2 regions of the Arthrobacter sp. 10T416 genome follow, and region 2 is predicted to be linked to the other one. Evidence: predicted binding sites of a transcription regulator. Region 2 holds the regulator's gene; the other holds the start of a gene.
The links. Region 2 encodes HrcA, which represses chaperone genes, less so after heat shock. Its sites were predicted from a motif close to TTNGCACTCGNNNNNNNCGAGTGCNAA; they were not measured.
Positions count from the first base shown of each region.

Region 1 (3,644 bases), on a different contig from region 2:
GTGGAGTTCCCCTCGACCGCGTCCGCTGCCCGCCCCCGTGACCCCGCCGCGAAGCTCAAGCGCTTTAGCCGGGTGGCCGCCGTTGGCCTGGCCACGGCTGTCGCCCTGGCCTCCTGCGCCGGCCCCGGCAGCAATGCACGGGTGGAGGCAGTTGAAGCGGGCGGGGACGGCACACTGCGGATCGGCCTGATCCTGGACAACACCGGCCCCCAGGACTTCCTCAACGCCCCCCAGCTGGCCGCGGCCAAGCTGGCCGTCAAGGAGATCAACGCGGCCGGAGGACACAAGGGACGCCCGGTGGAACTGCTCCCGGCATCGGTCGGCACAGACACCGCCGCCCAGGCCAAGACTCTCGTGGCGGCCAAGGCCGACGTCGTCATCGGCCCCACTGACTCCAGCAGGGCGGCGGCCGCCATCGATGTCCTGGCACACGCCAAGGTGGCCATGATTTCCCCGGCGAACACCGCGCCCGGGCTGAGCAAATACAAGAGCGACGGCTACTACTTCCGTACCGCCGCCGCTGACATTGCGCAGGCATCGGTGCTGGTCAAGCTCGCCAAGGACGGGGGCGCCAAGACCATCGCCGTGGTGCACGAGGAAGGCGACTACGGCAAAGAGGTGTCCGTGGCCGTCGCGGCCGCGGCGAAAGGCGCCGGCCTCGGCACCTCGGTCGACGCGGAGTTCACCGCCGGCCATGCCCAGCAGGCGGCCGCGGCTGCCAAGGCGGCCGCCCCGGACGCCGTCGTCCTGGTGGCCCGTGGCGGCGCGCAGGGCGCCATCGCCGAACTGAACAACGCCGGCCTGGCCGGCAAGAAACTCATCCTCAGCGACGGCGCAGTCAACCAATACGGTGACGCCCTCGGCGCCAGGGCACTGGACGGCGCCCGCGGGATCCTCCCCGGCACGTTCCCCTCCGCGCACTTCCAGGCCGCGCTGGTGGCCGTGGACCCCGGCCTGAAGGACATGGCCTTCGCGGCCGAGACCTACGACGCCGTCAACCTCGCGGCCCTCGCCGCAGCCGCTGCCGAAGATGACGCCGGTGCCTCGATCGCCGCCAAACTGGTGAGCGTCTCCGGCGGGACAGCGCCGGACGCCGGCAACTCCGGCGCGGCGACGGCCTGCGCGTCCTACCAGGACTGCATCACCGCCCTCCACGCCGGCAAACAACCTGACTACGACGGCGCCTCCGGGCCGATCAACTTCGACAGCAACGGCGACGTTACGGCCGCGGCCTACATGGTTTACACCTACGGGGCGGACAACAAGGCCGCGATGACCGGCAGCGAAACGGCCCGCAGCACCGGCTCCTGATCGCTCGTAGCGAAGAGCGCCGCCCGACGGCGGACTTCCACGCCCCCACTGCTTGCACTCTCCCCGGGGGAGTGCTAATTATTGAGTTAGCACTCCCGCGTATGGACTGCTAACCCGACGCCCGGTTCCGCCGGTCGCGGCGTGGTGGCGGGCTGACCGGGAGCGAGAGAAATACCTGGCTGGGGTGAGATCCCCGGCCCGGCGGCGTACAGAGGCTGCCGGGCAGGAATCGTCCGTCGCGGGCACCGCAGCTGAAGGTCCATTCTTAACGACTGTCCCGAAAGGACTACTGCCGTTATGGCCAAGATCATTGCATTTGATGAAGAGGCACGCCGCGGTCTTGAGCGGGGCCTGAACATCCTCGCCGACGCCGTCAAGGTCACCCTCGGCCCGCGTGGACGCAACGTCGTCCTCGAAAAGAAGTGGGGCGCCCCCACGATCACCAACGATGGTGTTTCCATCGCCAAGGAGATCGAACTGGACGACCCCTACGAGAAGATCGGCGCCGAGCTGGTCAAGGAAGTRGCCAAGAAGACRGACGACGTCGCCGGTGACGGTACCACCACGGCCACCGTGCTCGCCCAGGCGCTCGTCAAGGAAGGCCTGCGCAACGTCGCGGCCGGCGCTGACCCGCTGTCCCTCAAGCGCGGCATCGAGAAGGCCGTCGAGGCCGTCACCACCGAACTCCTGGCCTCCGCCAAGGAAATCGAAACCAAGGAAGAGATCGCCGCCACCGCGTCCATCTCCGCCGGTGACAACGAAATCGGTGCACTCATTGCCGAAGCCCTGGACAAGGTCGGCAAGGAAGGCGTCATCACCGTCGAGGAGTCGAACACCTTCGGCCTCGAGCTCGAGCTCACCGAGGGCATGCGCTTCGACAAGGGCTACATTTCCGCGTACTTCGTCACTGACGCCGAGCGCCAGGAAACGGTCCTTGAAGACCCGTACATCCTGATCGTCAACTCCAAGATCTCCAACGTCAAGGAATTGGTTGCTGTCCTCGAAAAGGTCATGCAGTCCAACAAGCCGCTGCTGATCATCGCCGAGGACATCGAGGGCGAGGCCCTGGCCACGCTGATCGTCAACAAGATCCGCGGCACCTTCAAGTCCGTCGCCGTCAAGGCACCGGGCTTCGGCGACCGCCGCAAGGCGCAGCTGGCCGACATCGCCATCCTCACCGGCGGCCAGGTCATCTCCGAGGAAGTCGGCCTCAAGCTTGAGACCGCCGGACTCGAACTGCTGGGCAAGGCCCGCAAGGTTGTTGTCACCAAGGACGAGACCACCATCGTCGAAGGTGCCGGCGACGCCGACCAGATCGCAGGCCGCGTCTCCCAGATCCGTGCCGAGATCGAAAACTCCGACTCCGACTACGACCGCGAGAAGCTGCAGGAGCGCCTGGCCAAGCTGGCCGGCGGCGTTGCAGTCATCAAGGCCGGTGCCGCAACCGAAGTTGAGCTCAAGGAACGCAAGCACCGCATTGAGGACGCTGTCCGCAACGCCAAGGCTGCCGTGGAAGAGGGCATCGTCGCCGGCGGCGGCGTGGCCCTGATCCAGGCCGGCGCCAAGGCGTTCGCCAACCTGCAGCTCGAAGGTGACGAGGCAACCGGCGCGAACATCGTCCGCGTAGCCATCGACGCCCCGCTGAAGCAGATCGCCTTCAACGCCGGCCTCGAGCCCGGTGTTGTGGTCGACAAGGTCCGCGGCCTGCCCGCCGGTCACGGCCTGAACGCTGCCACCGGCGAATACGTCGACCTGCTGGCTGCCGGCATCAACGACCCGGTCAAGGTGACCCGCTCTGCCCTGCAGAACGCGGCCTCCATCGCCGGTCTGTTCCTCACCACCGAGGCCGTTGTGGCCGACAAGCCCGAGAAGGCCGGCGCCCCGATGGGCGGCGGCGACGACATGGGCGGCATGGGCGGCATGGGCGGTTTCTAACCACCCGGCCCTCAGGCCCTGAACGCCTGGCCTGGCAGGTTCCTGTCAGCGACGGCACGTTCGACGACGGCGGTCCCACTACTGGTGGGGCCGCCGTCGGCGTTAACAGCGGGCATCGGCGGCCCGGCCGGGCGGGGTGACGGCTTCCGTCTGGCAGGATGGTGCAGTGACGATTACAGCAGCGGCCGACGGTTCGGCCCTAGGAAATCCCGGCCCGGCCGGCTGGGCCTGGTATGTAGACGATGACTGCTGGCGTGCCGGCGGCTGGCCGCACGGGACCAACAACCAGGGTGAGCTGATGGCTGTCCTGGACCTGTTCCGGGCCACGGCACATGTCCCCGACGAGCACCTGCACATCCTGTGCGACAGCCAGTATGTGATCAACTCGGTCACCAAGT
Region 1 covers NZ_JBFTHI010000004.1:32,240-35,883, forward strand. Annotated here, with positions in the region: gene AC1DBE_RS06575 (cold-shock protein) at 1-1, shown strand, start outside; gene AC1DBE_RS06580 (ABC transporter substrate-binding protein) at 73-1,311, shown strand; gene groL (chaperonin GroEL) at 1,609-3,246, shown strand; gene AC1DBE_RS06590 (RNase H family protein) at 3,413-3,644, shown strand, end outside.
Region 1: the regulator HrcA is predicted to act here: its motif matches at 1,398-1,424, upstream of groL (chaperonin GroEL).

Region 2 (3,644 bases):
GGATGTCGCTGGCCACAACAGTGGCGGCCGGGCCCGCGGTGGACGAACGCAGCACGTGATGGCCCAGCAGGGCCGTGACCGCACCGGCATCACAGAGCCGGGTCACCTCACGAGGGCTGATCCCGCCTTCGGGCCCAACGATCAGAAGCACCTCGCGGGACCCTCCGCCGTCGCCGGCGTCGGCATGCCAGGCCTCCAACACCCGCCGCAGCGGCCGGACCGCGTCCTCATGCAGGATCACGGCAAGGTCCGCGGCGGCGACGGCGGCCTGCAGCCCGTTGGCGTCCACGGCGGCGCGGACCTCCGGGATCCAGGCACGCCGGGCCTGCTTCGCGGCGGCCGTCACCACCGACTGCCATTTAGCGTGGGCTTTGGCTGCGCGTTCGGGTTTCCACCGCACGATCGAGCGCTCCGCCTGCCAGGGGATCACGGCGTCGATCCCCAGCTCGGTCGCGGTCTCCGCGGCGAGTTCGTCGCGGTCGCCCTTGGCCAGGGCCTGCACCAGCACGAGCCGCACCTCCGGCCGTGGCTCCTCGGCCAGGGCACCGCACTCCACCGTCAGCTCCTGCGGCGCCACGGCCGTGACGGTGCCGGTGATGCGTTTCCCGGCGCCGTCGGCGATGTCAACGGACTCCCCCACAGCCAGCCGCTTGACCGTCACCGCATGGCGCGCCTCGGCGCCGTCCAGGACGAAGTGCGCGCCGGGAACCAGCTGGTCCAGGGTGCCTGCGGGGGTGAAAAAGACGGGGTTGCTCACTGCTACAGGTTACCCAGCCGTCCCCGCAGCTTTGCGAACACGCCGCCGCTGGCTGCGAGCTTGCCTTCGGTGAACTGCTCGCCGCGGAGTTTGGCGAGCTGCCGGAGCAGGTCCTCCTGGGCGGCGTCGAGTTTGCCGGGCGTGTCCACCTGCAGGTGGACCTTCAGGTCGCCACGGCCGTAGCCGCGCAGGTGAGTCACACCCAGGCCACGGAGGGTGATGACCTCGCCGGACTGGGTCCCGGCCTTGACGTCGATCTCCTGTTCGCCGTCAAAGGTTTCCAGGGTCACTTCGGTGCCCAGGGCTGCGGCCGTCATGGGGATGTTCAGGCTGGCGTGCAGGTCATCGCCTTCGCGCACGTAGGTGGAGTCGCTGTTGACCCTGATCTCGACGTACAGGTCTCCCGCGGGGCCGCCGGCGGGACCGGCCTCGCCCTGGCCGGAGAGCTGGATGCGGGTGCCGGTGGCCACACCGGCGGGGACCTTCACGGTCAGGGAGCGGCGGCTGCGGATGCGGCCCTGGCCGGCGCACTCGTTGCACGGGTCCTTGATGACGGTGCCGAAGCCCTCGCAGCTTCCGCACGGGGCCGTGGTCATGACCTGGCCAAGGATGGAGCGCACGGCGCGCTGGACCTGGCCGCTTCCGCCGCAGATGTCGCAGCGTTCGGGGTGGCTGCCCTCGCGGCAGCAGGAACCCTCACACGTGGGGCAAGTGACGGCCGTGTCCACTTCCAGCTTCTTGTTGACGCCGAACACGGCGTCCCGGAGGTCGATCCGAACGCTGATCAAGGCGTCCTGGCCGCGCCGGACCCGGGACGCGGGACCGCCCTGGCCGCCCGCCCCGCCGAAGAACGTCTCGAAGATGTCCTGGAACGCGAAGCCCTGGCCGGCGTAGCCGCCGCCGAATCCGTTGTCCGTCCCGTTCTCGTTGCCCGTGGTGTCGTAGACGCGGCGTTTCTGCGGGTCGGAGAGGACCTCGTAGGCGTGGGTGACCGCCTTGAAGCGCTCCGAGGCGTCATCACCGGGATTGACGTCCGGGTGCAGGGTCCGGGCAAGCTTGCGGTAGGCCTTCTTGATCTCTTCGCCCGTCGCTTCGCGGGAGACTCCAAGAACGTCGTAGTGGCTGCTCAAAGTGTGTATCTCTTCCTTTTTGTACTGCCAGTGGGGCACTGCCTGGTAGAGGCAACAAAGTGGTGACCGGGTCCGCCCGTCAGGGGCCGAGGATCCGGGACAGGTAGCGGGCCACCGCGCGCACGGCGGCCATGGTGGTGGGATAGTCCATTCGGGTGGGGCCGAGGACCCCTACCTTGGCAGTCGCGTCCGGCCCGTAGCCGGTGGCAACCACGGAGGCTTCAGACAACCCGTCGTAGGGGTTCTCCCGGCCGATGCTGACGGTGACGCCGCGGGGGTCCTGGGCCATGTCGCTAAGCAGCCGCAGCATCACTACCTGCTCCTCCAGCGCCTCGAGGACGGGACCGATGCTGAGCGGGAAATCCACGTTGGAGCGCGCCAGATTGGCCGTACCGGCCATCACCATCCGCTCCTCGCGGCTGCTGGCGGCCAGGGATTCCAGCCCCCGCGCCAGGGCCTGGGCGGGGCCGCGCCGCACCGGCGGGCAGCTGTCCACCACGGCCTGCAACGACTGCGGCAGCAGGCTCAACCGCGTCCCGGCGAGCCGATTGAGGAACAGGGCACGAAGCTCTGCCAGGGCGTCGTCGCCGAAGTCCTGTCCGACGTCGATCACGCGCTGTTCCACCTTGCCGGTGTCCGCGATCAGCACCGTCAGTACTTTGCGCGGGGCCAGGAGCACGAACTCTATGTGCCGGACGCGGGCGCGGCTCAGCAGCGGGTACTGGACCACGGCCACCTGGTTGGTCAGCTGCGACAGCAGCCGCACGGTCCGGTCAAGGACGTCGTCGAGGTCGTCGGATCCCTCAAGGAGCGCCTGGATAGCCCGGCGCTCCGCCTGCGACAGGGGTTTGACCGCAGAGATCTGATCCACGAACAGGCGGTAACCCTTGTCCGTTGGGATCCGGCCGGCACTGGTGTGCGGTGCCGTGATCAGGCCCTCGTCTTCCAGTGCGGCCATGTCATTGCGGATCGTCGCGCTGGAAACGCCCAAATGGTGGCGCTCCACCAACGCTTTGGACCCCACGGGCTCGCGGGAGTGGACGTAGTCCTCGACGATGGCGCGCAGCACTTCGAGTTTGCGTGGCTCGCTCACGCTCCACCTCCAATCGACACGTATCGCTTCGCCGGTGCCGGCCGGTCCTGAATCCCCCGGTTAGCACTCGACATGCCTAAGTGCTAACCAGTCTAATATGAGTCGCGCCGTTGTTAGCATTGGATTCGCTGCGGGCGTGAACCCCGGGAACCGTGTCTCCGGGCAGACAACGCGCCGCGCCCATGGTCCTTCCCCGAATTTCCCGAGTGCAAAGCAGTGTGTAGCAGATGTCGTACGAGAACTGGGGTGCGCAGGATCTCACCGCGCCCGCCAAGGCCCAACTGCCCGAGATCCCGGTGGAACGCGGAATGGTGCTGGAGGACGTGCAGTCCGGCTGGGTCGGCGCCGTGACCCGGGTGGAGAAATCCGGGGGTATGTACGTCGTGGCCCTGGAGGACCGGCGCGGTAAGTCGCGGTCCTTCCGGCTGGGCTTCGGTTTCCTGCTCGAGGGGCAGCCCATCCGGCTGATGCCGCCGGCCCCGCGGGCTGCCCCGGCCGGCCCCGCCCGGAGCGTCCGGACCGCGTCCGGTTCCGTCCGCGTCGAAGGGCAGCGCGCCCAGGTGGCGAAGGCCAGCCGGATCTGGGTGGAAGGCAAGCACGACGCCGAACTCGTTGAGAAAGTCTGGGGCGATGACCTGCGGGTGGAGGGCATCGTCGTCGAACC
Region 2 covers NZ_JBFTHI010000001.1:419,846-423,489, forward strand. Annotated here, with positions in the region: gene AC1DBE_RS01905 (16S rRNA (uracil(1498)-N(3))-methyltransferase) at 1-757, opposite strand, end outside; gene dnaJ (molecular chaperone DnaJ) at 760-1,887, opposite strand; gene hrcA (heat-inducible transcriptional repressor HrcA) at 1,967-2,980, opposite strand; gene AC1DBE_RS01920 (DUF3097 domain-containing protein) at 3,208-3,644, shown strand, end outside.